Regions from separate parts of the Streptomyces sp. BL1 genome, predicted to be linked through region 1. Evidence: riboswitches for the same ligand, from Rfam matches in the RefSeq annotation. Region 1 holds a riboswitch; each other region holds the start of a gene.
What was found. A riboswitch is a leader RNA that binds a small molecule or an ion and turns the genes downstream of it on or off. The one in region 1 is predicted to bind cyclic di-AMP.

Region 1 (7,340 bases):
CGACCCGTACGGGACGGGCCAGATTGGTCGGGTGCCTCAGCACAGGGACAGCGGGAACAGAGGGAGCGGACTGGTGCGGGAGAGAGTGCCTGCCATAGGCAGGGACAAGCCGGTGTACGCCCGCTGGGTTCCGGCTCTGTTGATCGTCCTCGGCCTCCTCTGCAAAGCGGTCTCCGACAATCCCGCGATCACCGGAGCGCCCTTCTTCTCCGCCGCACCGCTGGTCGCCGCCCCCTTCTGCGGCATCCGCTGCACCGCCCTCACCGGCGTGGTCTCCTCGCTGTGCTTCGCGTACCTGCTGCTCGTCGACGTCGGAGCGGACGGTCTGTCCGCCGTCATGCGGACGCTGACGATCGTCACCGTCGGCGCGCTCGCCGTCTTCATCAACCGGGTGCTCAGCCGCGGCGACGCCGCGCTCGCCTCCGCGCGGGGCATCGCCGAAGCCGCGCAGCGCGCCGTTCTGCCGCTGCCGCCCGGCCGGATCGGGACGCTCGAGTTCGGGGCGCGCTACCAGGCGGCGCAGACCGACGCGCGGATCGGCGGGGACCTCTATGCCGTACAGGAAACCCCGTACGGGACGCGGATGCTGATCGGTGATGTACGGGGCAAGGGACTCGGCGCCGTGGAGGCCGTCGTCATCGTGATCGGCGCCTTCCGGGAGGCGGCCGAGCAGGAGTGGACGCTGGAGGGGCTGGCGGCGCGGCTGGAGGGGGCACTGCAGCGGGAGGGCCAACGGCGGCAGGGGCTGGACCAGTTCGAGGGGTTCACGACGGCGGTGCTGGCCGAACTGCCCGCCGGCCGGCCCGACACCCTGCGCATCGTCAACCGGGGCCACCCGGCCCCCCTGGTGCTGGACCCGGACGGGTCGGTGCGCTCCGTCGACCCCTCGGTCCACGCGCTGCCCCTGGGGATGCCGGAGCTGGGGCGGTGGCCGGACCACGCCGAGGAAGTCCGCTTCTCGCCCGGCGCCCAACTCCTCCTCTACACGGACGGCTTGTCGGAGGCCCGGTCCGCGGTCGACGGCGCCTTCTACGAGCCGGTGAAGCAGCTGGCGGGGCAGCGCTTCGGGACCGTGGACGCGCTGCTCGACGCCGTGATGGCGGACGTTCAGGCGTACACGGGCGGCGGCGGGACGACCGACGACATGGCGCTGCTCGCGGCACGGCGTACCGCTCAAGATCACATTGATCACGGGGCGAGTGCGAAGTCGTGGTGACGACGTGAAGGCCGGCGGCTGACGTGACGGCGTGTCAACGGGGCCGATGCCGCTCCGTGTTCGTCACTCTCCGCGAGTACGTGGCGCAAAACGCGTGATTCTGCGCCCCAATTGACCCTGTGTGAGGGAAAAGTGCCTGGCAAACCCGACTACAAATTCACCGGAACGGCTTGGAATCCGGGGCCCGGCTCTATTAACGTTCGATAACGCAGCGCGGTCGTCACTGCCGTCACGAGAGACGGCACCGTGCGCCGTCGCCGAATCCTGTAAGTGCGGCACCACGAGTCACAACTCGATAGCTACAGCACCGAGGGAACCGGGGAACCACCCCTTCTCAGCCGGGCGTCGACGATGCCGCCGGAGAAGGGTTCCTCAACGGCCGGACCCGTAAGGGCCGTCCGGAGAGGTCCGGGGTGAATCGGACGCCTTCTCCCACGAGGCGCCCGTAGGAGACCTTCCTGCTCCGAACCCGTCAGCTAACCCGGTAGGCGAGAAGGAAGGAAAGGAGAGCGCCACCCGTGGCGTCCATGAGGCATGCCCCCGAAGCCTCGCCCGTGAGCGAACCGCCCTTCGGCGGCCGCGAGTACGGCACCGAGCACGGCACCATCCACGGCGGTACTCACAGCGGTTCCTACGGGCCCGGTGGCGCGTACGGGTCCGGCGGCGGTGCGTACGGTCCGCAGGGCGGTGCGTACGAGCCGCAGGGCGGCGCGTACGGCACCCACGGCGGGCCGCGGCCCGCGTACGACGAGTACGGCAGCATGGCCGACCCCTACGGCCCCTCCCCGTACGGGACTTCACCCTCCGGCCCATCCCTGTCAGGGGAACCCCTGTCGGGGAACTCCCTCTCCGGGGACTCCCTTTCCGGGGACGCGCCCTCGGCCACCTCCGTCCTCCCCCGCGTGGCGTACGGACCGCCCGACGCGCGGGACGACAGCGAGCAGTGGGACGAGTGGAACCCCACCGAGGACTCCCTCCGCCCCGTCCGCGGCAGACACCGCGTGGGCAAGCAGCGCAGCGGCGGCATGGCCCGCAGCGGTGCCGTCCTCGGCGTCGGCATGATCGCCGCGGTCGGCGCGGGCGGCATGGCCACCGCCAAGGACAAGGCCCCGGCGCCCATTTCGATGCCGGACCTGGCCTCCGCGGCCGACAAGCTCCCCGGCGCCGACGAGATACCCGGCGTCGACAAGCTGATGGCAAGCGGCTCGGACGACGAGACCACCGTGGCCGCCGGCCGGCCCCTCACGCAGGCGGGCCTCACCGACGGCGACACCGAGGCCGGCCGTACCGACGCGGGCGAGGCGCTCCGCTCCCGCATCCTCGCGCAGGCCGACCAGCAGCAGAACGAGGCCGACGCGCAGGCCCGCGAGGCCGCGGCGCAGCAGGCCGCGAAGGCCGCAGCGGAGAAGGCGGCCGCGCACGCCAAGGCCGAACGCAAGGCGGAGGCCGAGAAGCAGCGCAAGATCGAGGAGGAGAAGCAGCGCAAGGCGGAGGCCGCCCGACTCGCCAAGCTGGCCCGCTCCTTCACCGTCCCGGTCTCCAACTACACGCTCTCCGAGGGCTTCGGCGCCTCCGGCGGCATGTGGCAGTCCACCCACTCGGGCCAGGACTTCGCCTCCCCTACGGGCACCCCCGTGAAGGCCATCCACACCGGCACCATCAAGGAAGCGGGCTGGGCGGGCTCGTTCGGCTACCGCATCGTGCTGGAGCTGGACGACGGTACGGAGCTGTGGTTCTGCCACCTCTCGTCGATGAACAAGTCGGCGGGCGAGAAGGTGAACACCGGCGACGTCATCGGCCGGGTCGGCTCCACCGGCAACTCCTCGGGCCCGCACCTGCACGTGGAGGTCCACCCGGGCGGCGGCGACGCGGTCGACCCACTGGCCTGGCTGCGGGGGAAGGGCCTCAGCGTCTGAGGGGCGGGGGCTTGGGGGCTTGGGGGTCTCTGGATCTCCGGGGCCTTCCGGGACCTTCGGGGGCCTTCGGTTCCTTCGGGGCTTGGGGCTTTGTGGTCTTGAGGGCTTCGGGGCCGGCCGGTTGTGGTCGGTCCCGGGCCGCCGGCTCCGGGCGGCGGGTCTGGCCTGCCGGGCCCGGTCCGCCGGGCCCGGCAGGGCTTCTGGTCCGGTCCGCAGGACCCGGCCCCGGGCTCGTGGTCCGGTCCGCCGGACTCGGCGGCGGGGCTCGTGGTCCGGTCCGCCGGACTCGGGGCTCCTGGGCCGGCCCGCTCTCTACTTCCGTCCTGCGCCTCGGGGTTCGGCGGGCGGTGCGCGGGTACCCCGGCCTCTTCGTACCGGAGCACGGCCCCCGTACCGCAGATGTCACGTCACCGGCCACCACGCAGGTGACGTGGGCACGCCGCCGCCCCGGCCCGCCGGCGGAACCGCCCGGTCAACGCACCATCCGACCTGCGGACCTGCACGGCGGTACACCAAGGAGGGGACGGGGCGGCGGCGAACGGGGGCCCTGCCGTAGGGGCGCCCTCCCGTAGGGGCCAGGACCCGTACGGGCCGATCCCGTAGGGCAGGCGCCCGTACGGGGGTGGCCGCGGAGCCCGGCCCTCAGCCCGGCCCTTCATGACTGCGCCCCTCGGACTCACGTCCTCGGGATTCACGTCCTCGGGACTCACGTCCTCGGACTCACGTCCCTCATGACCCCGGCGGCTCTGGTGGCTCACCCCCCGACACCAGGGCCGCCGGTTTTCCGGTCCGGTGGGCGTTCCGAGGGGAGTTGTGGCCGGGACGGAGTTACGGTCGGGATCATGGCTTCTGACTCTCACTCCCACTCCGCGGAGGACCGGCGCCCTCTCGGCACGCTGGCCGTCTCCCCGCTCTCCCTCGGCGGCAACGTCTTCGGCTGGACCGCGGACGAACCGACCTCGTTCGCCGTACTCGACGCGTACCTCGCCGCCGGCGGCAATTTCATCGACACGGCCGACGTCTACTCGGCCTGGGTGGACGGCAATTCGGGCGGCGAGTCCGAGACCGTCATCGGCAACTGGCTGGCCGAGCGCGGCAGCACCGTACGCGAGCAGGTCGTCCTCGCGACGAAGGTCGGCGCGCTGCCCCCGAACAAGGGCCTCTCCGCACCGGCCATCAAGGCCGGCGTCGAGGACTCGCTGCGGCGGCTGCGTACGGACTACATCGACCTGTACTACACGCACTTCGACGACGAGAGCGTCGAGGTCTCGGAGATCATCACCGCTCTGGACGAGCTGGTGAAGGAGGGCAAGGTCCGCGAGATCGCGGCCTCCAACATCACCCCGGCCCGCCTCCAGGCCTCCCTCGACTTCAGCTCCCGCGAGGGCCTCGCCCGCTACGTCGCGCTGCAGCCGCACTACAACCTGATGTCGCGCGACACCTACGAGGGTGAGCTCGAACAGCTCGCGGCGCGGGAGGGGTTGGGCGTCATGCCGTACTACGCGCTGGCGTCCGGCTTCCTGACCGGCAAGTACCGTCCCGGGCAGCAGCCCGAGGGCGCGCGGGCCTCGCGTGTCGCGGACTACCTCGCGTCCGACCGTGGCCAGAAGGTCCTCCGGGCCCTGGAGGAGATCGCCCAGTCGCGGGACGCGTCCCCCGCCACCATCGCCCTCGCCTGGCTCGCGGCCCAGCCCACGGTCACAGCCCCCATCGCCAGCGCCCGCAAGGTCGACCAACTCCCAGCCCTGCTCGCGGCAGCCGACACGCCCCTGACGGAAGCCGAGGTCGCGAGTCTGACGGTCGCGTCGGCGTAGCAGGGCCGTTGTCGGTGGTGCGTCGTACTGTTCGTTGAACGAACGGTACGACGCACGACGGGGCGGGGGCCATGCCCGGACGGACCACGGCAGATCTCGACGCGATCGCCGGACTCGCCCGCTGCCAACGCGGCCTGGCGACCCGTACGCAGCTGGAGGCAGCGGGGCTCAGTTCCACGTCGGTCACCCGGCGATGTCGTGCCGGCGGCCCCTGGCAGCGCCTGCTGCCGGGGGTCTTCCTGCTCCAGACGGGCCCGCCCGACCCGGCACAACGGGCGCTCGCCGCCGCGCTGTTCGCGTCGGGGTCGGGGTCGGGGGCCGGCTCGGGGTCGGTGTCAGGGTCCGGATCGGGGCCGCTGCGTCCCGGCGCCGTACCCGGTGCGCTCGTCACCGGCGAGGCCGCGCTGGCTCTGCGCGGGCTGCGGAGCGGGCGCGATGCGGTGGAGACGGTGCCGGTGCTCGTCCCCGTGGGGCGGGGCGCAAAATGTCAGGGGTACGTACGGCGGGTCCGTACGAAACGGTGGCCGTCCTGGTGGGGCTGGCCCGACGGTGTGCCCTGCACCCTTCCGGCCCGGGCCGCCGCGGATGCCGCGGCGCGCTGGGAGGGGCTGCCCGACGCCTTGCGGGCGCAGCTCGCCGCGGCGGTGCAACGGCGGGGCGGGTGCACCGTGGGGGAGTTGGTGACGGAGCTGCGGGAGGGGCGGCTGCTGCGGTTGCCCCTGGTGCGCGGGGCGGCGGAGGAGCTCGTGGCCGGGGTGCGTTCCGTGGCCGAGGGGGACGCCCGCGGGGTGCTGCGGGGCGCCGGAGTGCCCGAGCCCCTGTGGAACGCGGACCTGGTGACGGGGGACGGGCGGTGGATCGCGCGGCCCGACGCGTACTGGCCGGATCACGGCGTCGTGCTCGAAGTGGACTCCGCGGAGCACCACTTCGAGCGTGACGCCTGGCAGTCCACCCAGGCCCGGCGGCTGCGCATCGAGGAACACGGCCTGCGCGTGATCACGGTCACTCCACAGACGGTGCGCGAGGATCCGGCGCAGCTCGTCCGTACGGTCCGTGCCGCGCTGCGGGCCGGGGCACCTGCTCCGGGCGTACGGGTCAGCGGCGCTGGATGTGCCCGTACACCCGCTCCACGTTGATCCGCGCGACGAGCCGGCGGTCCGCGACCATCGCGGCGCGGTACTCGTCCCAGTCGGGGTGATCGCCGCGGATCAGGCTGTAGACCTCGACCAGTTCGTCGACGGTCGCGTCGCCCGGGTCCTGCGCGACGGGCGTCAGCTCGGTGTTCCCCTCGGCGACCGCCCACGACCAGCCGTCCTTGCTGGTGACGTAGAAGCTGGTCCGCGGATCCCGGGCGAGGTTCCGCGCCTTGGCACGGTCCGCGGTGATCGACACACGGACGAGGCGCTTCTGCGGCGAGTAGATGTAGTTGACATTCGACAGCTGCGGCCGGCCGTCGCGCTTGAGGGTGACCAACACCCCCAGGTCGTACCGGGTCAGCATCCTCGACAACGCGGCGTCGTCCACGGCAACTCCTCTCAGGAGACCAACGCCCCTGATCGTACGTAACCCGGACCCCGAGATGATCCCTGCCCGGGGCATACGCCGGAGCGCCCCGCCCTTACGGGCTCAGCCGTCCCCTACGGGTTCAGCCCCCTTACGGGTTCAGCCGCGGAGCCGCCCCTCGCGCAGGGCTCCGACGAACCCGGCCCAGCTGTGTGACGAGAACGCGAGCTCGGCTCCGTACGGATCCTTGCTGTCCCGTACGGGAACCCGGCCGGGTATGCCGACGGCGACCTCGACACACTCTCCGCCGTCACCGTTGCTGTAGCTGCTCTTGCGCCACACGGCGTCAGTCAGCTCACTGGTGGTGGTCATTTCGGTAGTCCTCTGCCACGGTCTCGATCATGGTCAGGGACGCCTTCGGCGACAATGCGGCGGCCCTGAGCAGATCGTACGACCTCGCATATCGCTTCACGAGGCCCGGATCGTCGATGAGTTGGCCGCTGTGCAGGCCCTCCGTGTACAGCATCGGTGGAGCGTCGGGGAAGGTCATGAACCGGGCCATGCCCATCATGAACGGATACGCCCCGGCGTTCAGCGGCACGACCTGCGTAATGACGTGGCAGCGATGCGTCATCTCCACGATGTGAGCCAACTGTTCGGCCATGACCTGCGGTTCTTCTACCGGCTGACGCAGCACGGCCTCGTGCAGGACCACCCAGAGCTCCGGCATCGACGGCTCATCGAAGATGCCGGCGCGGCCGAGCCGGGCACTCACCTTGCGGTCCACATCGGCGGACCTGTCCATCGGGTACTGGGCACGGACGACTGCCCGCGCGTACGCCTCCGTCTGCAACAGCCCCGGGACGAGCGCGGGCGCCCAGTCCTCGATGG
Region 2 (7,340 bases), 1.1 Mb from region 1:
GGCATCGCGCTGCTGCGCGCGTACGCGCGGGAAACCGGCCTGGCCGAACCCGAGTTGCCGTGGCACACCCTGCGCACTCCCGTGGCCGGTCTCGGCTCCGCGCTCGCCTTCGTCTGCGGCGCGCTCGGCAAGCCGGCCGCCGACGTCCTCGTGCTGTCCCGTACGGAGGTCGGCGAGGTCGGCGAGGGAAGCGGCGGCGGCTCCTCCGCCATGCCGCACAAGAGCAACCCCGTACGGGCCACGCTCATTTCCTCCGCCGCGCGGCAGGCCCCGGCGCTCGCCGCCACCCTCCAGCAGTCCCTCGCCGCCGAGGACGAACGCCCCGGCGGCGCCTGGCACGCCGAGTGGCAGCCGCTGCGCGAACTGCTCCGCCTCGCCGGAGGAGCCGCCCGCGCCGCGGCCGAACTCGCGCAGGGGCTCCAGGTGTTCCCCTACCGCATGGAGGAACACCTCGCGCTGACCGAGGGGCTCATCGTCAGCGAACGCATCGCCGCCGAACTCGGCCCGCTGCTCGGCAGGGCCCGCGCCAAGGACCTGCTCACCAGCGCGTCCCGGACCGCCCGCGACGAGGGCATCGCCCTCGACGAGGCCCTGGAGGAGGCCGAGCCCGAACTCCGCTCCCTGCTCGGCAAGGAGCGGCTGCGCGAACTCACCGACCCCGCGCGGTACGTGGGCAGCGCCCCCGTCCTCACCGACCGCGCGCTGCGCCGCACCCCACGCGCCCCGCATTCCGCACAGCCCGCCCGGCCCGCACCGCCCGCGGCGGGACACGACGGCTGACCCGACACCCACGCATCGGAGACCACCCACGATGGCCGGCACCGCCGCACCCCTCCCCCACCACCGCCTGGACGGCCCCGCCGACGGCACCCCGCTGATCCTCGGCCCGTCCCTCGGCACCTCCCTCGCCCTCTGGGAACCCCAGCTGCCCGCGCTCACCCGCGCCCACCGGGTGCTGCGCTGGGACCTTCCGGGGCACGGGAGTTCACCCTCCGGCGTGCTCCCCACCGACGGCTCGGCGACCGTCGGCGACCTCGCCGCGCAGGTACTGCGGCTGGCCGACGCGCAGGGCTGGGACCGGTTCGCGTACGCCGGGGTGTCCCTCGGCGGTGCCGTCGGCCTGTACCTCGCGGCGCACCACCCGGAGCGGGTCGCGTCGCTGGCCGTCGTCTGCTCCTCGGCCCGGTTCGGCGACCCGGACACCTGGCGGGCGCGTGCCGCGTCCGTGCGGGCCGACGGCACCGAGGCCATGGTCGCCAGCCGGCCCGGCACGTGGTTCGCGCCGGGCTTCGAGAAGACGGAGCGCGGCGCGGCCCTGATCGAGGACCTGCGGGCCGTCGACGCGGAGGGGTACGCGGCCTGCTGCGAGGCGCTCGCCGCGTACGACCTGCGGGGCGAACTGTCCCGCATCGGGGCGCCGGTCCTCGTCGTGGCGGGCCGCGACGACCCCGCGACGCCGCCGTCGCACGCGCGGGAGATCGCGGACGGCATCCCCGGCGCGGCCCTCACGGAGCTCCCCGGCGCGGCGCACCTCGCCGGCGCGGAACGTCCCGAGGCGGTCACCGCCGCGCTGCTGGCCCACTTCGGCGACGCGTCCGCGCCCGCGGACGACGGCGCGCGGCACCGTGCGGGCATGGAGGTACGACGGGCCGTGCTCGGCGACGCGCACGTGGACCGCGCGGTGTCCCGCACCACCGAATTCACCGCCCGCTTCCAGGACTTCATCACCCGCTACGCGTGGGGCGAGATCTGGACGGGCGACGCTCTGGACCGCAAGCAGCGCAGCTGCGTGACGCTCACCGCGCTGGTGGCGCACGGCCACTACAGCGAGCTGGCGATGCACGTACGCGCGGCCCTGCGCAACGGCCTCACCCGCGACCAGATCGGCGACGTCCTCCTCCAGTCCGCGGTCTACTGCGGCGTCCCGGCAGCCAACTCGGCCTTCGCCACAGCCCAAAAGGTCTTCGACGACCTCGACGGGTAATCCGGCGAAAGCGGGGGCAATGCCCCCCGCTTCTTGGGCGCGGGCGCGGGGCGCGTACTGCCCAACCGGCGTGTTCGCGATTACGCTGGCCGCATGGGCTGGACCGCGCGCAACATCCCCCCGCAGGCCGACCGCACCGTCGTCGTGACCGGAGCCAACAGCGGCCTCGGCTACATCACGTCCCGGGAGCTCGCGCGCCGCGGCGCGCGCGTCGTTCTCGCCTGCCGCAGCACGGAGCGCGGCGAGGACGCCGCGGCGCGGCTGCGGCGCGAAGTCCCGGAGGCGGACGTGGAGTTCCGCCCGCTCGACCTCGCCGACCTGGCGTCGGTCCGCGCGTTCGCGGACTCCCTCCCGTACGACCGCGTGGACACGCTGGTGAACAACGCGGGCCTGATGGCCGTTCCGTACGCCCGCACGGCGGACGGTTTCGAGATGCAGTTCGGGGTGAATCACCTCGGCCATTTCGCCCTCACGGGGCTGCTGCTGGAGCGGCTGCTGGCCGCGCCCGGCGCCCGTGTCGTGACGGTGTCCAGCCTCATGCACCTGCTGGCCAACATCGACATGGGCGACCTCAACAGCGAGCGCCGCTACCGCCGCTGGACGGCCTACGGCGCCTCCAAGACGGCGAACCTGCTCTTCGTGCACGAACTCGCCCGCCGCGCGGGCCGCAAGGGCCTGGACCTGACGGCCACCGCCGCACACCCCGGGTACTCGGCGACCGAATTGCAGACGAAGGGCGCGCGGATGGCGGGCCGCCCGTTCACCGAGCGGGTGATGCAGGCGGGCAACAGCCTGGTCGCCTCCTCGGCGCAGCTGGGCGCGGCGCCCGTGCTGTACGCGGCGACGGAGCCCGGGCTGCCCGGCGACTCCTTCGCGGGGCCGCGCATCCTCGGCGTCCGCGGCGGTCCCGCCCCCTCGTGGCGCGCACCGTGGACCCTCAACGACACGGCGGGCGAACGGCTGTGGGCCGCGTCCGAGCACCTCACCGGGGTCGGCTACGGCGCGCTCTGAGCCCGGCCCCCGCCGGCCGGGCCCGGCCGGCACGTGTGACGTGGCATACAGCCCGTCGTGACCCGTGCGCTACGGTGGCGCGCATGAACGAGAGGCCCGCTGTCCGCGTACTGGTCGTCGACGACGACTTCATGGTCGCGCGGCTGCACAGCACTCTCGTCGAGCGCGTCCCGGGCTTCACCGTCGCGGGCGTCGCGCACAACGGCACCGAGGCCCTCTCGCTCTTCCGTGAACTGCAGCCGGATCTGGTCCTGTTGGACATCTATCTGCCCGACGTTCCCGGCCTGGAGGTGCTGCGCGGCCTGCGCGGCGACGGCGCCCCCGAGGACGGCCCGGACGTGCTGGTGGTCACCGCCGCCCGGGACGCGGAGACCGTACGGGGCGCCCAGCGCGGCGGGGCGGTGCAGTACATCATCAAGCCGTTCGAACCGCAGCTGCTCCAGGAGCGGCTGCGGCGGTACGCGGAGCGGCGCCGCGAGCTGGCCTCGCTGTCCGCTCCGGGCCAGGACGACGTGGACCGGATCTTCGCCGGCTCGCAGAACGCCGGCCAGGACGCCGGCGGACACCGCAGGCCGCTGCCGAAAGGGCTGACGGAACAGACCTCCGAACTGGTGCGGGCCACGCTCGACGCGTGCCAGGACGGGGCGGGGGTGTCGGCCTCGGAGTGCGCGGAGCGCAGCGGCCTGTCCCGGGTGAGCGCCCGCCGCTATCTGGAGCACTTCGTGGCCACGGGCAGTGCCCGGGTCACGCTGCGGTACGGCACGACGGGCCGGCCGGAGCGCCGCTATCACCCGGACGGCGCGGCTTCTTCTTCCCCTTCGGCCTCCTCCCCGGACACAGCGGTGCCCGGCACCGGCCGTACGGACTGACCTTTTCCGCCCCTGCAGAAACCCTCCCGGATTTCACGGATTTCTGGAAAGTACGGCGCGTCGTACTGCCGCCGCTCTCCGGGGAACTGGCGCCGGATCAGCCATCCGTGACGGCAGTCACTTTCCCTCCCGCGCGTGCTGATCGTTTTCCGCATTGATCTTCCCCCGAATGCCGTACGCCACAAGATCGAATCTTGTAATTCAGTGACCCAAACCACAGGAACTCGGTGAGTCGGGTCACAAGAACGGCCGCCGTTTCCGCCATTGTTCGGCGTTCATGTCAGACGGGCCTCCTCAACTCCCCACACGGCAACGGGAGTTGGCGGGTAGATCAACTCCGGCCACGGAATGTAGGGGATCTGTACACGTGCCCTGATCTGTCCAGTTCCTTGTGATGGCGAATTTCGTCTGCTTACTGTTCATGCCGCCACCGCACGTCCCATGCGGCGGCTCCGTGACCGGGACGCCTAATCCTGCCGCCCGGTCTCGCGGATACACACGACTCACAGGGCGGCAGGAGCGGGGGAACCAGGTAAGTGCCGTGCCCGCACCCGATCGGTGCAGGCAACGGCTTGGGGTGAAGCCATCCCGTGGAAAGCGTCAAGGAGCGCTTTCACGAATGGCCGGGCATCTCCAGCCCGAATCCGACAGCTCACCTCGCAGGCGCAGGAGAGGAACGAAGAAGCTTTATGGCCACTATCTCTGAGCGCGCTCGCAACAGCCGTCAGCAGACCCGCCGCATGGCCCGTATCTCGCTGGCGCTGACCGCCGGCGGCGCGGGCATCGCGCTTCCGCTGCTCGGCGCGGGCAATGCCCAGGCCGCGCCGGTGAGCACGTGGGACAAGGTCGCCCAGTGCGAGTCCGGCGGCGACTGGTCCATCAACACGGGCAACGGTTACTCGGGCGGTCTGCAGTTCGACTCGCAGACCTGGCAGGCCCACGGCGGTACGAAGTACGCGCCGAGCGCCGGCGAGGCCAGCAAGGAACAGCAGATCAAGATTGCCGAGAAGGTGCTGGCCGAGCAGGGCCCCAGCGCCTGGCCGAACTGCGGCCCCAAGGCCGGTCTGAGCCAGAACAGCGGTGAGCCGCAGTTCTCCTCCGACAAGTCCTCGCAGCAGCAGGACCAGCAGAAGTCCCAGCAGCAGAGCGACGCGAAGCCGCAGCAGCAGGAGAAGCCGCAGCAGCAGAAGTCCGAGCCCAAGCAGGACTACACCCCGCAGAACGCCGGCACGACCGCGTACAAGGTCGTCACCGGTGACACGCTCGGCAAGATCGCCGACGCGAAGGGCGTCCAGGGCGGCTGGCAGAAGCTGTACCAGGACAACAAGCAGACCATCGGCAAGGACGCCAACGTCATCTTCCCGGGTCAGAAGCTCGACCTGAAGGGCGGCTCCGGTGACTCCGGCGCCACCCCGCAGGGCGGCGCCTCGCAGCAGGCCCCGTCTGCCGCGGACAAGGCCGACCAGGCGAAGAAGGCCGCCGAGAAGGCCGAGCAGCAGGCCCAGCAGAAGGCCTCCGCCGCCAAGAGCGCCCAGGGCGACTACGTGAAGCCCGTGAACAGCCAGACCAGCACGCCCTACAAGGCGTCCGGCGGCAGCTGGTCCAGCGGCAGCCACACCGGTGTCGACTTCACCGCCGACTCCGGTACGCCGGTGAAGGCCGTCACCAACGGCACCGTCGTGAAGACCGGCAACGGCGGCGCCTACGGCAACGAGGTCGTCATCAAGGGCGAGGACGGCAAGTACACCCAGTACGGCCACCTCACCTCGGCCACCGTGCAGGCCGGCCAGAAGGTCGGCGCCGGCGACCAGATCGCCGTCTCCGGCAACACCGGCAACACCACCGGCCCGCACCTGCACTTCGAGGTCCGCACCGGCCCCGAGTACGGCAGCGACATCGACCCGGTCGCCTACATGCAGCAGCACGGCATCAACATCTGAGCCGTCTCGCAGCAGCCACACGGTGGCGCAAGGGTCTGAGCACCGGATGCCCGGCACTCCCTCAAGGGGTGCCGGGCATCCGGCCGTTGGGGCCCGCGCCACCCCGGAACAAAAACTGAGGGGGCGGCACCTCCGCACAAGGTGCCGCCCCCTCCGGGGCCCCGGGCCCGGCGCCGCCGGTGAGGGTGGTGCGCGGCGTGAGGGCCCGGAAGCCGGCGCGCTGAGCGCGCCCCGGGATGGTCAGTCGTCGTTGGCGGCGGCGCGCCCGGCCTCCAGTCGCGCCACGGGGATCCGGAACGGCGAGCAGGACACGTAGTCGAGCCCCACCTCGTGGAAGAAGTGCACCGAGTCGGGGTCGCCACCGTGTTCGCCGCACACGCCGAGCTTCAGGTCGGGCCGGGTGGCCCGGCCCGCCTCCGCGGCGTTCCGTACGAGCGCGCCGACGCCGTCCTTGTCGATGGTCTCGAACGGGGAGACGCCGAAGATGCCCTTCTCCAGGTAGGCGGTGAAGAAGCTGGCCTCCACGTCGTCCCGGCTGAAGCCCCACACGGTCTGGGTGAGGTCGTTCGTGCCGAAGGAGAAGAAGTCGGCGGACTCCGCGATCTGACCGGCCGTCAGCGCGGCCCGGGGCAGCTCGATCATGGTGCCGAGCGAGAGGCCCAGCTCCACCCCGTACTTCTGCTCGGTCTCCGCGATGACGGCCTCGGCCTCCTCGCGGACGATCTCCAGCTCCTGCACGGTGCCCACCAGCGGGATCATGATCTCCGCGCGGGGGTCGCCGTTGGCGGCCTTCCGCTCGGCGGCGGCCTCCGCGATGGCCCGTACCTGCATGCTGAACAGGCCCGGGATGACCAGCCCGAGGCGTACGCCGCGCAGGCCCAGCATCGGGTTCTGCTCGTGCAGCCGGTGCACGGCCTGGAGGAGCCGCAGGTCGTTCTCGTTGGCGTCCTCGCGGGACTCGGCGAGCGCGACGCGCACCGACAGCTCGGTGATGTCGGGCAGGAACTCGTGCAGCGGCGGGTCGAGGAGACGCACCGTCACGGGCAGCCCGTCCATCGACTCGAACAGCTCGACGAAGTCGCCCTTCTGCTGCGGCAGCAGCGCGTTCAGCGCCTCGTCGCGCTCCTCGCCGGTGTCGGCGAGGATGAGCCGCTCGACCAGTTCGCGCCGCTCGCCGAGGAACATGTGCTCGGTGCGGCACAGGCCGATGCCCTGCGCGCCGAACCGCCGTGCGCGGGAGGCGTCTTCCGCGTTGTCGGCGTTGGCCCGCACGGACAGCCGGCGCTTCCGGTCGGCGTACGACATGATCCGGTGCACGGCCTGCACCAGTTCGTCGCCGGCGCCCGCGTGCGTACGGCCCTCGAAGTATTCGACGACCGGCGACGGCACGACCGGGACCTCGCCCGCGTACACCTTGCCCGTCGAGCCGTCGATGGACACGACGTCGCCCTCGTCGATCACGGTGCCGCCCGGCGCGGTCATCCGCCGCCGCTTGGTGTCGACTTCGAGCTCCTCCGCACCGCACACGGCGGTCTT
Region 3 (7,340 bases), 1.8 Mb from region 1:
CGCGCGGAAGTCGTCGGGGCTGGCCGAGGTGGTGAGGTCGGTGACCGGTCCCGGGCGCAGGCCGAGCGCGAGGCAGGCGTCGTACGTGAGCAGGGACAGGGACTCGGTGTTGCCGAGGACGGCGACGCGCGGCCCGGCCGGGAGCGGCTGGCGGTCCAGCAGGGCGCCCACGTCGATGAGTTCGGTGACCGTGTCCACCATGATCACTCCGGCCTGGCGGAGCAGGGACGAGACGGTCGCGTCCGGAGTGTGGGACACCGGTGCCGCGTGGCCGGGCGGCGGCGCGCTCGCGCTGTGCCGGGCGCCCTTCACGACGACGACGGGCTTGCGTGCCGCGATCCGCTTCGCGAGCCGGGTGAACTTGCGCGGGTTGCCGATGGATTCGAGGTACATCAGCGCGACGTCGGTGTCCGGGTCGTCGTCCCAGTACTGCAGCAGGTCGTTGCCGGAGAGGTCCGCGCGGTTGCCCGCGGAGACGAAGGTGGACAGGCCCGTACCGCGCCGGTGCAGCCCGTCCAGGAGGGCGATGCCGATGGCCCCGGACTGGGTGAACAGCCCGGTGCGGCCGGGCTCCGGCACCTGCTGCGAGGGGGTCGCGTTGAGCCGTACCGCGGAGGAGGTGTTCATCAGCCCGAAGGCGTTCGGCCCGACGATCCGCATCCCGTACGAGCGGGCAAGACGCACCAGTTCGCGCTGCTCGTCGCGGCCGAAGCCCTCCGACAGCACGACGAGACCCTGCGCGCCGTGCTCGCCGCACTCCCGCACCACGCCGGTGACCTGCGCGGCCGGCACGGCCACCACGGCGAGGTCGACGGGCTCCGGCAGTTCGGCGACGGAGCGGTGCGCGAGCACCCCGTCGATCTCCGTACGGCCTTCGGGGAGGCGGCTGTTGACGGCGTACGTGTCCCCGGTGAAGCCCGCCGTACGGAGGCTCTCCAGCACGGCGCGGCCGGTGCCGCCCGGGCTGCGGCTCGCGCCGATCACGACGACCGAGCGGGGGGCGAGCAGCCGCTGGACGGAGTGCCCCTCGGCCCGCTGTTCGCGGGCGTGCATCACGGCGAGGGAGCGCTCGGTGGGCTCCAGATCCAGCGTCAGATGGACGGAGCCGTCCTCGAAGCTGCGCCGCTGGGAGTATCCGGCGTCCGTGAAGACTTTGATCATCTTGTTGTTGGCCGGCAGCACTTCGGCGCCGAACCTGCGGATGCCGCGCTCCCGCGCGACGGCGGCGATGTGTTCGAGGAGCGCGGACGCGACGCCGCGGCCCTGCTGGTCGTCGCGGACGAGGAAGGCCACCTCGGCCTCGTCGGCGGGGTACGTCGCCGAGCGTCCCGTGGAGTCGATCCGGTCGTAGCGGACGGTGGCGATGAACTCGCCGCCGACGGTGGCCGCCAGCCCCACCCGGTCGACGTAGTCGTGGTGGGTGAAGCGGTGCACGTCGCGGTCGGACAGCCGCGGGTAGGGAGCGAAGAAGCGGTAGTACTTCGACTCGTCGGAGACCCGCTCGTAGAAGTCGGTGAGCCGCTGTGCGTCGGCCGTCGTGATGGGCCGGATCCGGGCCGTTCCGCCGTCGCGCAGTACGACGTCGGCCTCCCAGTGCGTGGGGTACGCGCGTTCCGCCGGGGACTGCATGGGGTCAGGTTAGGCCCTGATGAGCGAGGTGACAGCGGGGCGGACAGGCCCGGTCCAGGTGGGCACAGGCGTTCTGCTCGGCCCGTGCAAGACTGGTTTGGACAACCGTCACCACAGCAACAACCCGAAGGGCTACACCATGGTTGAGCGCCGCGTCTCCGTCGGCTGGGCCGAGGGCCTGCACGCCCGCCCCGCCTCGATCTTCTGCCGCGCCGCTGCCGCCGCCGGCGTCCCGGTCACCGTGAAGAAGGGCGACGACGGCAACGCCGTGAACGCCGCCTCCATGCTCGGCGTCCTGGGTCTCGGCGCGGAGGGCGGCGACGAGATCGTGCTGGCTTCCGAGGCGGATGACGCGGACGCCGCGCTCGACCGTCTGGCGAAGCTGGTCGCCGAGGGCCTCGAGGAGCTCCCGGAAACGGTCTGATTCCGGAAACCACTTCCGGACAACCGGACTTCCGGTTCCGTGCACAACAGGCGGAGGGAATTCACGCAGGCGCAGCCCGTGAATTCCCTCCGTTCTTTGTATACGGGGAGTGTTAAATGCGGTCGCGCGCCGTATTGACGCCAGGTTTCGTTCCGCTCACCGCCGCTTTCCCCGGCGGCCTGCGCAACCGGTGCAGCACAGCGGAACGTTCGACGTGCTGGGCCGTCAGCACCCTGGCGCGGTCCGCGTCGCCGCGCACCACCGCGTCCGTGATCGCCCCGTACTCCTGCCAGACGGCGGTGGCCCGCAGCGGCAGGTCGACCGCGTACATCCAGGCGATCTTGCGGCGGACCTGCGTGAGCAGCCCGGTGAGCCCGGGACTGCCGGACGCCTGCGCCAGCGTCTCGTGGAACCAGTCCTCCAGGGCCCGCAGGTCGGAGAGGTGCCCGGAGTCCACCCGCTGCTGACCCAGCCTCACCAGGCCGCGCAGCACCTTGAGATGGGCCTGCGTACGGCGCTGCGCGGCGCGGGCCGCGCCGAGCGGCTCCAGCAGCGCGCGGATGTCGAGCAGGTCGGCCGCCTCCCGCTCGGTGGGCTCGGCGACGCACGCGCCCGCGTGCCGGCGGGTCGCAACGAAGCCCTCGGACTCCAGGGTGCGCAGCGCCTCGCGGACCGGGACCCGGGAGACGCCGTACCGCCGGGCGAGGAGTTCCTCCGTGAGCCGGGCACCGGGTGGGAATGTTCCGCCGACGATATCGTCGCGGATTGCCGTGCAGAGTCCGCGTTCACGCACACTCGGAGACCCGGTATTTCCCATGCACAGAACTGTATGGCAACCGCGTCGAATTTCCGACGGAGTGCGTACCGCTCAGGTAAATACGGCGTGAAAAGAACCCCCGGCCGTTGTTCCGGCCGGGGGTTCCTGTGCTGCGTTGTACTGCTGGACGACGGAGCGTCAGAGGGTGACGCCCTGCGAGCGCAGGTACGCCACGGGGTCGATGTCCGAGCCGTAGTCCGGACCCGTGCGGATCTCGAAGTGCAGGTGCGGACCAGTGGTGTTGCCGGTGTTGCCGGAGAGCGCGATCTGCTGGCCGGCGGTGACCGACTGGCCGACGGAGACGCCGATGGACGACAGGTGGCCGTACTGGCTGTAGTGGCCGTCCTTGTGCTTGATGACGACGTTGTTGCCGTACGCGCCGCCGTTGCCGGCCTCCACGACCTCGCCCGCCGCGACGGACTTCACCTGGGTGCCGATGCCGGCGTGGAAGTCGACGCCGGTGTGCGAACCGGAGGACCACAGACCGCTGGACGCCGAGTACGGGGTGGACAGCTGCGGGTGCCCGACGGGCGCCACGTAGCCGTTGAGCTTGGCGCGCTTGGCCTCGGCGGCGCGGGCCGCCTTCTCCTTGGCCTCGCGCTCCTTCTTCGCCTTCTCGGCCGCGGCCTTGCGCTTCGCCTCGTCGGCCTTCTGCTTGGCCTCCTTGGCCTGCTGCTTCGCCTCGGCGGCGGCCTTCTTGGCCGCGGCCTCGACCTCCGCCTTCTCGGCGGCGGTCTGCTGTACGTCGGCCTGGTGGGCGACGGCGTCGGCGACGCGGCCGTCCACGTCGAAGGCCTGGGTGAGGCCGGTGTCGCCCGAGGGGGCGGTGGAGGGGCCGTCGGCGAAGGCCGGGGAGGCGACGGTACCGACGACGCCGACTGCGGCGAGGCCGGCTATGCCCGCGGCGCCCGCGGACACGCGACGGCGGGTCCGACTGGGCGCACGATGCTTACCGGTGGCACGGGTGAACGCCATGAGCTGGCGCAACTCCTTTCCTTCCGTCTCGCCTACCGGGTTAGCTGACGGGTTCGGAGCAGGAAGGTCTCCTACGGACACCTCCGTGCGGAGGCATCCGATTCACCCCAAGGGACGTGTGGGTCCCCGGCTCCCCTGGCTCGCGCCGTACGGGGACTCGGCGATCACTGCGCGTCGGCCGCGGGCGCGGTCACTTCTGACGAACAGCGGCAACGAAGCTAAATGGGACATCAATGAACCACCAAGCCGATCGGGCCGTTTGTTGGGCATGCCACACCCGACACCGGGGCACCAATGGGCAATTCAGACATACGGCGAACATGCTCCGGACAACGGCGAAGCCGGGCGGGAAGTCCCGCCCGGCTTCGTGGGTTTCGCGGCGTTCTGCCTGTCCTCAGCCTCCGGTGACGACCGTGACCTCTCCGATGCCCAGCTCCCTGACCGGCTCGGCGATCTGCGAGGCGTCACCGACGAGCACGGTGACGAGCCGGTCGGCGGGGAAGGCGCTGACCGCCGCCGCCGTGGCCTCGACGGTGCCGGTCTCGGCGAGGCGCGCGTACAGCTGCGCCTGGAAGTCGTCCGGCAGGTGCTGCTCGACCTGATCGGCCAGCGTGTCCGCGACGGCCGCCGCCGTCTCGTACTTCAGCGGGGCGACACCGACCAGGTTCTGCACGGCGACGTCGCGCTCCTCGTCCGTCAGCCCGCCCTCGGCGAGCGTGCGGAGCACCGTCCACAGGTCGGCCAGGGCGGGCCCGGTCACGTCGGTCGCCACGGAGCCGGAGACGGAGAGCAGCGCGGCGCCCGCGCCGTCCGGGGTGGAGCGCAGCACGTGGCTGAAGGCGCGCACGCCGTACGTGTAGCCCTTCTCCTCGCGCAGCACCCGGTCCAGACGGGACGTCAGGGTCCCGCCCAGGCAGTAGGTACCGAGGACCTGGGCCGGCCAGGCGCTGTCGTGCCGGTCGGGACCGATCCGGCCGATCCGCAGCTGGGTCTGCACCGCGCCGGGACGGTCCACGATGACGACCCGGCCGCGGTCGTCGGCGGTGACCGGGGGCACCGGGAGCGGCTCGGCGGTGGAGCCGGTCCACGCGCCGAGGGTGTCGGCCAGCGCCGCGTCCACGTCGGTGCCCGCGAGGTCGCCGACGACGACGGCGGTCGCGGTGGCGGGACGGACGTGCGCCTCGTAGAAGGCGCGGACGGCGGCGGCGTCGATCCGTGCCACGGACTCCTCGGTGCCCTGCCGGGGCCGGGACATCCGGGACTCGGCGGGGAACAGCTCCTTGGAGAGCTCCTTCGCGGCCCGGCGGGCCGGGTTGGCCAGCTCGTGCGGGATCTCGTCCAGCCGGTTGGCGACGAGGCGCTCGATCTCGCCGTCGGGGAAGGCGGGGGCGCGCAGCGCGTCGGCGAGCAGGCCCATCGCCTTGGGCAGCCGGGAGACCGGCACCTCCAGCGAGACCCGGACGCCCGGGTGGTCGGCGTACGCGTCGAGGGTGGCGCCGCAGCGCTCCAGCTCGGCGGCGAACTCCTCGGCCGTGTGCTTGTCGGTGCCCTCGGACAGCGCCCGCGCCATGATCGTGGCGACGCCGTCCAGGCCCTCCGGCTCCGCGTCCAGCGGCGCCTGCAGGCTGATCTCGACGGCGACGACCTGCTGGCCGGGGCGGTGACAGCGCAGCACGGTCAGCCCGTTGGCCAGCCGGCCGCGCTCGGGTGCCGGGAAGGCCCAGGGCTTCGGCTGCCCGCCGTGCGGCTGCGGGTGGAAGGTCATCTCGGGGGTGGGGGCGGCGGCGTCGCTCACTGGCCCGGCTCCTCGTTCTCGTCTGCGGCTGCTTCGGCGTCGGCGTGCTCGGTGGTCGGCTCGTACACCAGCGACGCGCGGTTGTCGGGGCGCAGCCGGGCCGCGGCGACGGCCTGCACCTCCTGTGCGGTGATCTCCAGGACGCGGCCGACCGCGCCCAGGGCCAGCTGCGGGTCGCCGAACAGCACGGCGTACCGGCAGAGTTCGTCGGCGCGGCCGCCGACCGTCGCGAGCCGGTCCAGCCACTCGCGCTCCAACTGCGCCTGCGCCCGCTCCATCTCCTCGGGCGTGGGCCCCTCTTCGGCGAACCGGCGCAGCTCGTCGTCGACGGCCGCCTCGATCGCGGACACCTCCACGCCGCCGGACGCCTTCACGTCGAGGAAGCCGAGCGAGGGCGCGCCGGCCAGCCGCAGCAGGCCGAACCCGGCGCCGACGGCGAGCCGGTCGCGGCGCACCAGCCGGTTGTGCAGCCGGGAGGACTCGCCGCCGCCGAGCACCGTCAACGCCAAGTCGGCGGCGTCACCCGCGCGAGTGCCGTCCTCCGGCAGCCGGTAGCCGGACATCAGGGCGCGCGCGGGCACGTCCTCCTCGACGAGTTCGCGCTTCTCCTCGCCCATCACCTCGGGCAGCGCGCCGTCCCGCGGCGGGTGCTTGCCACCGTGGCCGGGGATGGAGCCGAAGTACTTCTCGACCCAGGCGAGGGTCCGTTCGGGATCGATGTCCCCGACGACGGACAGCACCGCGTTGTTGGGGGCGTAGTACGTACGGAAGAAGGCCCGGGCGTCCTCCAGCGAGGCGGCGTCCAGGTCGGCCATCGAGCCGATGGGCGTGTGGTGGTACGGGTGGTCCTCGGGGTAGACCATCGCGGCGAGCTTCTCGAACGCGGTGCCGTACGGCACGTTGTCGTAGCGCTGGCGGCGCTCGTTCTTCACGACGTCGCGCTGGTTCTCCAGGGACTCGTCGTCAAGTGCCGTGAGCAGAGAGCCCATCCGGTCGGCCTCGAGCCACAGGGCGAGCTCCAGCTCGTGGGCCGGCATGGTCTCGAAGTAGTTGGTCCGCTCGAAGCTGGTGGTGCCGTTCAGCGAACCGCCCGCGCCCTGCACGAGTTCGAAGTGGCCGTTGCCCTTCACCTGGGCCGACCCCTGGAACATCAGGTGCTCGAAGAGGTGCGCCAGGCCGGTGCGGCCCGCGACCTCGTGGCGGGAGCCGACGTCGTACCAGAGGCAGACCGCGGCGACCGGGGTCAGGTGGTCCTCGGAGAGCACCACCCGCAGGCCGTTGGACAGCCGGTGTTCGGTCGCTGTCAGCCCGCCGGTGGCAGGCGGGGGCGTGGCCGTGTGACCCATGGGCGTGGAGTCCCTTCGCTCGCGGGAGTTGGTGGCCGGTAACGTCAGCCGATCCTGTCACTGTATGCAACCGCGCGGACAACGGGCGAAGTTCCCGTACCGTCTGTGCGGTGGTGCCGCCCGGCACCCTCTCTGATCCGGGCTCCCCCGGCCGCTCCGCCGGGTCGGGGCGCTCGTTGTCGGTGGCACGGTCCACAATGGTCCGCGTTCCGCCCGTCAGGTCACACCCCGCAGGTACGCACCGAAGGAGCCGCAGCCGCGATGGCCCCCCGCAGTACGAAGACCCCGCCGCCGGACGACTTCGAGGAGCGCATCCTCGATATCGACGTCGTCGACGAGATGCAGAGCTCCTAC
Region 4 (7,340 bases), 350 kb from region 1:
CCTGAGTTGGTGAGGCAGCCGGGGAAGACGAGGGCCGTGCGGGCAATGGCGGGGCGGTGGCGGTCAGTTGGAGTCTGTACGGCGGGTGGGGCGGAGGGTGGCGGCTGTTTTGAGGAGGCGGTCTGCCGGTTCGCGCAGGGCGGGGTGGGCCAGGACCGTGTTCCGCAGGCCGCGTACCGGGCGGCGCCACGTGCGGTACGCCGCCGACACCGGGTGCGGGCGGGTCGCGAAGCCCTCGCCCACGTGCAGGTCGCGGGTCTTCAGCCAGTCCTTGTACTCCTTTTCGCCGCGGCCGAAGTCGATGAGGTGGATGCCGTTCCGGCGCGCCGCTTCGATCATGCGGAGGTGCATCATGAGGCCCGGCGAGTAGCGGTGGAACTCGGGGTCGTACGTGGTGAACCAGGCGGCGAGCACCGTACGCGACCTCGGTCCGAAGTGCGCGGCCACCGGGCGGTCGCCCGCGTACAGCACGGACAGCACGCCGGTGAAGTGCTCCTCGCGGACCTGGAACAGATGGTCCGTCAGGTCGACGATCCACGGCCGCGCGAACCGGTCCATCCGTCCCGTCTGCCGGTACTGGGCAGACTTCCAGCTCATGAGTCTGCGCAGCATCCGCGGATCGCGCTCGTCGAAGACGAACCGGATCTCGCCCACGTCGCGCGCCAGGCGGCGTTCCTTCTTCAGGGTCGTCTTGGCCTGCCCCGGGTACGCGCCGCGCAGCCAGTCCGCGTAACTGCCGCCGGAATCAGGGGTGTTGTCGTCCTCGTCGGGTGCCAGGTCGACCACCGGCGAGGCGAACGTTCCCGTCACGTACGGGCCGAAGGGCTTCTGCGCGTCGACGAGGTGGTCGAACTCGAAGACGGACAGCCCGCAGGCGCGCAGCAGTTCGTGGGTGTTCCAGGTGACGCCGGGCCGGTGCACGAGGGCCTGGCAGTCGGAGAGACCGAGCCCGATGGCCCGGCCGACGCCGAACGCGCTGCGCTCGTACGGGAGGAAGCCCACCGGCTCTCCGCCCTCGCGCAGAACCGCCACCCGCGCCCCGCTCCGGTGTATGCCGACTCCGGCCGCGAACTCGGGTGCCAGAAAAGGGTTGGCGTATTCGGGCGACTCGTCCATCGCCCCGTGCCAGGCCCGGCGGAGCGACGTACTCAGCTCGTCGGTTCTGTGGATCGTGATGTCCACTTCAGCTCGACCGCCCTTCCGGGGACTCGGCGAGGAACGCGCCGGCTGTGGCGCGGACCCGTAAGGCGTGTGGCTCACTGTTCTCGACTCGCGTGGCCCGCTTGGACCGCATGGACCGCATGGACCGATTGGGCCGCTTGGCTCGCATGGACGACCGCTCCCCCAGTTTCCGTTCCCCGTGCTGCTGCGCTGTCCGTTCCCCCGTGACGCGCTGCCCGTTTCCCCGTGCTGCGCTGCCCGTTCTCCGGGGCGCGGTGTCCACGGGGCTGCGGCCGGGACACGGGCCGTTGAACAGGCTCCAAACTTCGCAAGGCCGAGTGCATTCTGTCCAGAGTGTCCGTTGTAACGGCCATGCGACAGAACTCACTGTGTAATGTCACGACTTGGGGCTTTGTCCGGATACGGCTGCGCGGGGACGGTCCGCGGAGCCGTCGCCCCCCCGGTACAGCAGGCCGAAGGGCACCTCCCGGAGCGGGAGGTGCCCTTCGGTCTGTCTGTACGAGCGGCCGGTTACCGTGAGCGGCCGGCCGCGGCGGTCAGTAGGCGCCCGAGACGTTGTCGATGGAGCCGTACTGGTCGGCGGCGTAGTTGCACGCGGCGGTGATGTTGGCGACCGGGTCGAGGCTGTCCTGCGCGGTGCCGGGCACGTGGTAGCTCTCGAAGGTCGGCGCGATGACCTGCAGGAGGCCCTTGGAGGGCGTACCGGCGGCGGCGTTGGAGTCCCAGCCGTTGGTGGCCTGCGGATTGCCGCCGGACTCGCGCATGATGTTGCGGTGGATTCCCTCGTACGTGCCGGGGATTCCGTGCCGCTTCATGATGTCCAGCGATTCCCTGATCCAGCCGTCGAGGTTGTCGGCGTACGCCGCGGGCCGCTCGGCGCTCCTGTCGGCACGCTTCTCGGCCGACGCGTCCGAAACCCCCGACTGCTCACCGGAGTTCGCTCCGATCGTCAGCTTGAGCCCGGGGTGGATCATCTCCGGATTTCCACCCACGGCCGCACGGTTGTCCTCGTACAGCTCCTTCCAGCCGCCGGGAACGGAATGTTCTTCGGCGATCTTCTGGAGGGAATCCCCCAGCGCCACGGAATACGTCGTGGCACGGTTCTGCTGCGCGGCAACTCCCTTTCCGGACGCGGAAGTCGGGGAACCGGAGCGTGCGGAGGCGGCGGTCTGCGCGGCCGTCTGCTTGGACGCCGCGGTCTGGGCTGCCGCGGGCTTGGCGGCGGTCTGCGCGGGCGCGGCGTGGGCGGACGCGGCGCCGATCGCCGGCAGCGCGAGGGCGGCGCCGCCGGTTCCGGCGACGACGAAACCGCGGTTCAGACGGCCGTTCCTGAACCCGGGCCTGGGACGACGGTGCTTGCCTCGTGCGGGCATGGTGCGTTCCTCTCCGTCGCCTGCGAGGTGAGCTGTCGGGTTCGGGCTGGAGCTGCCCGGCCGCGGTCTCACGGCTTCACCCCTAGCCGTTCCGTGTTCCGGACCGGCGGTCTGCGCGGTTCCCCCGCTCCTGCCGTACGTGGTGGGGAATGGGTGCGGTGACCGGACGGCGGCAGGATTCGGCGTTCCGCCCGGATGAGGCTGAACGTAGGCGAGAAATACGGCGGGAAACAAGGCCCGCATTCCCCTTTCCGGCCCTGTCGGCGGATAGCGGAGACGGATATCCGGGAATTCCCATCACGGCTCTCCGGCCCAACTTTCCTCGGGTGGCGGGGAAATGAGCGGAGGCGGCCCGGGAACTGACGCCGCATAACGTGATGCGAATCACCGGATGCGGGTGGAACCGATGCCCCCAAAAGGCCGTCCAGGGAGAAAGCGCCGGTGAATTCGCGAAGATTCCCTATGCACCTAAACCCGACGATAACGGACAGCCTTGGGTGCTGCCGTGAGCGGGGCGGCCTCGTTTCGGCCCGGAGAGTTAACGCGGTCATGTTCCGTGCGCTCGTGGGGTGTTGAGGGTGCGTGAGAGGTGGGGTGTTCTACGGGGGCGCATCGCAGGTGGGTTCGCTTCCAGCGGGTGGCGGCTGAGGCGCCGGCGCCCAGCGCGGCCGCTGCGAGCAGCGCGGCGAGGGCCGTTCTGTCCACGGGGGCCCAACCCAGGTCGGACATCCGGTTGATGACGAATCCGTCGAGGAACAGCCAGCAGATCAGGGCCGCGCCGAACGCCCTGCGGGGCCCGGCCAGCGCCGCCGTCCACACGGTGAGCGTGGCGAAGAGGGACAGCGCCAGTGTCGGATGGGTGAGGCCTCCGGCGAGCTTGAGGGCGGCGATCAGCACCGCCGACACCGCGTAGGCGCACGGCAGCGCCAGGTCACCGGCCAGGCTGCGGTGGGTTTCCGGCATGGGGACCGCCTCCTGCTGATCTCTTCACCGTGAGTGTGGCGCCGGAAGCCGCCGGAGAACGCGAGGAGGCCGAGACCTTGGCGCCCTCCTGGCGCCGGAAGCGGAATCCATACGGGTCCTTGACTCAGGACGGGCCGGGCCGGCGAGCGCGCTGGGCAGCGGGGGTATCCGGGAGACGTGCGGGGTGGGGGTTTCTAGGATTTGGCGCATGAGTGAGGTGCGAGAGGCGACGGTGGACGACGCGGCCGAACTGGTGCGGCTGCGGCGGGAGATGTTCGTGGCGATGCACGGGGCCGACGAGCCCGGTGAGTGGGAGCGGACCGCGGAGGACGCGGCACGGCGGCAGCTGGCCGTCCCGGAGGGGGCGCGGTGCATGGGTGCCTTCGTCGTGGACGGCGACGTACCCACGACCGGGCGCCCCACCGCCCCGCACCTCGCGGCGTGCGCCGTCGGCACGGTGGAGGAGCGGCTGGCCGCTCCGCTGCATCCGGCGGGGCTCTTCGGGTTCGTGTTCAGCGTGTGCACCGACGACCGGTACCGGGGGCGCGGTCACGGGCGGGCCACCATGGAGGCGCTGCTCGACTGGTTCGCCGCACGCGGCGTTACCCGTGTCGACCTGCACGCCTCCGAGGACGCCGAACACCTCTACCGCTCCCTGGGGTTCGCCGACCACTCCATTCCGCTGTCGCTGGACGTGTCGCGGCGCGCCCATTAGGGCCCACCCCGTACGGCATCCCCTTAGGGCCGCCCCGTACGGCAAGGGCCCGCGGCCGGTGCGCCGAGCGACAGCCGACGGCCTTCACCCGCCCGCTACCGGCAGGTAACGAAGGCTGGTTGGATGTGGGCGGAACCCAAGCCCCCCACACCTCTGGAGTTTCCGTGCGGACGCGTCCACGTATGTCCAGAACCGTCGCCGTGGCGGTCGCAGCCCTCGCGGGTACGGCGGCCGTACTCGGCACAGCCCCCCGCCCAGGCCGCGCCCACGCCCACGACGGCGGAGAACGCGCGGAGCGCGCCCCCGCGGCTGAAGGTGCTGAACTACAACGCCTTCCTGATGAGCAAGAACCTGTATCCCAACTGGGGCCAGGACCACCGGGCCCGGGAGATTCCGGCGGCGGACTGGTTCCGGGGGAACGACGTGGTCGTGCTGGAGGAGGCGTTCGACAACTCCTCCTCGGAGGCGCTGAAGGCCAACGCCGCCGACGGGTACCCGTACCAGACGCCCGTCGTCGGACGGTCGAAGAGCGGCTGGGACGCCACCGGCGGCGCCTGGTCGGGCGCCACCCCGGAGGACGGCGGGGTCACGCTGCTCAGCAAGTGGCCCGTCGTGCACAAGGAGCAGCACATCTACAAGGACGCGTGCGGCTCGGACGCGATGTCCAACAAGGGCTTCCTGTACGCCGTTCTCGACGTGAACGGCACCAAGGTGCACGTCGTCGGTACGCACACGCAGTCCACCGACAGCAGCTGCGGCAGCGGCAAGGCCGTCGCCGACCGGGCCGCGCAGTTCCGGGAGATCGATGCCTTCCTCGACGCGAAGCACATCCCCGCGGACGAACAGGTCATGGTGGCCGGGGACTTGAACGTCGACTCGCGCGGCGACGAGTACGGTTCGATGCTGGAGAACGCCGGCCTGGTCCCGGCGGACGCGCGCACCGGGCACCCGTACTCGTTCGACACGGAGCAGAACTCCATCGCCGCCGAACGCTACCCGGACGATCCGCGCGAGGACCTGGACTACGTGCTGCACCGCAAGGGCCACGCCCGTCCGGACGGCTGGAGCAACGAGGTCCTGCAGCGTCGGTCCGCGCCGTGGACCGTCTCCAGCTGGGGCAAGCGCTACACGTACACGGATCTGTCCGACCACTATCCGCTGACGGCCGGCTGAGCCCCGCCCGTACCCGCCCGGGTCCGGGGTCCCGTGTGCCGCCGCGGGGTCCCGTGTGCCGCCGTGCCGGTCCCGTACGGGGTCCCCTACGGGGCGGGTACGGGCGGGTAGCGTCGGTCGCATGCGGCTGAGCGAGGACGAGGCACGCCGACGGTTCGCGGCGGCCAGGGTGGTGCGGCTGGCCACCGCCGACGAGGAGGGCCGGCCGCACCTGGTGCCGGTGACGTTCGTGGTCCGCGGCGACACCGTCGTGTTCGCCGTGGACCACAAGCCGAAACGGCACCGTCAGCTCAAGCGGCTCGCCAACATGCTTGCCAACAGCGCCGTCTGCCTTCTCGCCGACGAGTACGACGAGGACTGGACGCAGCTGTGGTGGGCGCGCGCCGACGGCTCGGCGCACGTAAGGGACTTCCCCGAGGGGGACCCGGAGCGGGCCGCAGCCGTGGAGGACCTGATGGCCAAGTACCCGCAGTACGGGGCGCACCCGCCCGACGGGCCCCTCGTCGAGATCGCCGTCGGCCGGTGGAGCGGCTGGTCCGCCGCGGAGTAGGGGGCGGTTCCAGGTACGGGTCCGGTACGGGTACGGGCCCCTGGGCCTCGGTCTCCGGTCCCGTGCCGGGGCTCCCGTGCCGGGGCCTCGGGACTACGGCGAAAGGCCGAGCCCCGTACGGGAGTGACCTGCGGCGCGGGCTCGTTGGAGAGGCGAGAAGACAGCAGGCGAACGCCGGCACCGGACCGAAGGAGATCCCCGGTATGTCCATCGCGCTCAACCACACCATCGTGCACGCCACTGACAAAAAGGCGTCAGCGGACTTCCTCGCCACCCTGCTGGGACTGGAAGTGGCGCCGCAGTACGGCCCGTTCCTCCCGGTCGTCACCGGCAACGAGGTCGCGCTGGACTTCGCCGACGCCGGCGACAGTCCGATCACGCCGCAGCACTACGCGTTCCTCGTCTCGGAGGACGAGTTCGACGCCGTCTTCGGGCGGATCCAGGACGCGGGCCTGACGTACTACGCGGACCCGTACCGGACCCGGCCCGGCGAGATCAACCACAACGACGGCGGCCGCGGCGTCTACTGGCTGGACCCCGACGGGCACGTCCTGGAGATCATCACCCGCCCCTACGGGAGCGGGAGTTGAGAGCACCGCCGTCGGATTCACGGCGTTGAGCTGACAGATCCGGGGCAACAGGAAACGTCAGCCGTGGGGCCCGGCACCGGGGGACGGTGCCGGGCCCCACGTACGCGGTCCTGCGCGGGCCCTCGGAGGGCCCGTACGCGCCCTACAGGATGCGGGTCAGCTTCGCGCCGAACCCGGGCTCCTCCATGTCCTTCTGCAGCGCCACCGGCACCTGCACCTGACCCGGCCCGTCGCCGACGGTCAGCTCGCCGACCTTGTCGCCGGCCTTGGCCGCGTGCGGGATGCCCTTGCTGCCGTCGCTCATGCCCAGCTTGACCTTCAGCCCGCCCCAGCCGACGGCCGGCGCGTCCTTCGTCGCGACGACCGGCGTCTTGCCGCCCATCTGGTCGTCCACGTAGCCGACGACGTCGCCCTTCTTCACGACGGTGCGCGACTGCAGCGCGTCCTGCGCGGTGTCGATGAGCTTCTTGCTCTCACCGATGACCGTGTCGAGGATCGACGGCTTGTACTGGCCGAGCATCGTGCCGACGACCAACTGCTTGGTCCCGCCGATGTTCTTCTCGGCCGCGAACATCAGATTGCCGCCGGCCTTGGTGGTCGTACCGGTCTTGATGCCGACGACACCGTCGAGCGGAACGAGCTTGTTCCAGTTGGTCTGCTGCTTGCCCTTGGCGTCCTTGTAGCCGGGCTGCCGCACGACGTCGCGGAACAGCTTGTCGTCCATCACCTTCTTGGCCAGCTTCGTCTGGTCGGCCGCGGTGCTGACGGTGCTGTGCTTCAGACCGCTCGGGTCG

Region 2: linked by a shared signal. The riboswitch ahead of AC3AGO_RS23310 (transglycosylase family protein) and the one ahead of AC3AGO_RS18575 (M23 family metallopeptidase) in region 1 are both predicted to bind cyclic di-AMP.
Region 3: linked by a shared signal. The riboswitch ahead of AC3AGO_RS10470 (M23 family metallopeptidase) and the one ahead of AC3AGO_RS18575 (M23 family metallopeptidase) in region 1 are both predicted to bind cyclic di-AMP.
Region 4: linked by a shared signal. The riboswitch ahead of AC3AGO_RS20105 (transglycosylase SLT domain-containing protein) and the one ahead of AC3AGO_RS18575 (M23 family metallopeptidase) in region 1 are both predicted to bind cyclic di-AMP.

Annotation. Positions count from the first base shown of each region.
Region 1 covers NZ_JBXYWZ010000002.1:4,201,880-4,209,219, forward strand. Annotated here, with positions in the region: gene AC3AGO_RS18570 (PP2C family protein-serine/threonine phosphatase) at 74-1,216, shown strand; cyclic di-AMP (ydaO/yuaA leader) riboswitch at 1,504-1,721, shown strand; gene AC3AGO_RS18575 (M23 family metallopeptidase) at 1,978-3,132, shown strand; gene AC3AGO_RS18580 (aldo/keto reductase) at 3,975-4,946, shown strand; gene AC3AGO_RS18585 (hypothetical protein) at 5,018-6,082, shown strand; gene AC3AGO_RS18590 (PPOX class F420-dependent oxidoreductase) at 6,042-6,446, opposite strand; gene AC3AGO_RS18595 (DUF397 domain-containing protein) at 6,609-6,821, opposite strand; gene AC3AGO_RS18600 (helix-turn-helix domain-containing protein) at 6,805-7,340, opposite strand, start outside.
Region 2 covers NZ_JBXYWZ010000002.1:5,310,278-5,317,617, reverse strand. Annotated here, with positions in the region: gene pcaB (3-carboxy-cis,cis-muconate cycloisomerase) at 1-780, shown strand, start outside; gene pcaDC (bifunctional 3-oxoadipate enol-lactonase/4-carboxymuconolactone decarboxylase PcaDC) at 812-1,984, shown strand; gene AC3AGO_RS23320 (oxidoreductase) at 2,078-2,995, shown strand; gene AC3AGO_RS23315 (response regulator) at 3,079-3,864, shown strand; cyclic di-AMP (ydaO/yuaA leader) riboswitch at 4,350-4,545, shown strand; gene AC3AGO_RS23310 (transglycosylase family protein) at 4,554-5,804, shown strand; gene ppdK (pyruvate, phosphate dikinase) at 6,045-7,340, opposite strand, start outside.
Region 3 covers NZ_JBXYWZ010000002.1:2,360,366-2,367,705, forward strand. Annotated here, with positions in the region: gene AC3AGO_RS10455 (bifunctional acetate--CoA ligase family protein/GNAT family N-acetyltransferase) at 1-1,629, opposite strand, end outside; gene AC3AGO_RS10460 (HPr family phosphocarrier protein) at 1,769-2,053, shown strand; gene AC3AGO_RS10465 (GntR family transcriptional regulator) at 2,166-2,870, opposite strand; gene AC3AGO_RS10470 (M23 family metallopeptidase) at 3,009-3,845, opposite strand; cyclic di-AMP (ydaO/yuaA leader) riboswitch at 3,860-4,018, opposite strand; gene AC3AGO_RS10475 (M16 family metallopeptidase) at 4,240-5,610, opposite strand; gene AC3AGO_RS10480 (M16 family metallopeptidase) at 5,637-6,986, opposite strand; gene AC3AGO_RS10485 (DNA gyrase/topoisomerase IV subunit A) at 7,248-7,340, shown strand, end outside.
Region 4 covers NZ_JBXYWZ010000002.1:4,549,550-4,556,889, reverse strand. Annotated here, with positions in the region: gene AC3AGO_RS20110 (GNAT family N-acetyltransferase) at 64-1,182, opposite strand; gene AC3AGO_RS20105 (transglycosylase SLT domain-containing protein) at 1,719-2,555, opposite strand; cyclic di-AMP (ydaO/yuaA leader) riboswitch at 2,558-2,721, opposite strand; gene AC3AGO_RS20100 (hypothetical protein) at 3,024-3,518, opposite strand; gene AC3AGO_RS20095 (GNAT family N-acetyltransferase) at 3,727-4,233, shown strand; gene sph (sphingomyelin phosphodiesterase) at 4,387-5,406, shown strand; gene AC3AGO_RS20085 (TIGR03668 family PPOX class F420-dependent oxidoreductase) at 5,528-5,956, shown strand; gene AC3AGO_RS20080 (VOC family protein) at 6,160-6,546, shown strand; gene AC3AGO_RS20075 (D-alanyl-D-alanine carboxypeptidase) at 6,689-7,340, opposite strand, start outside.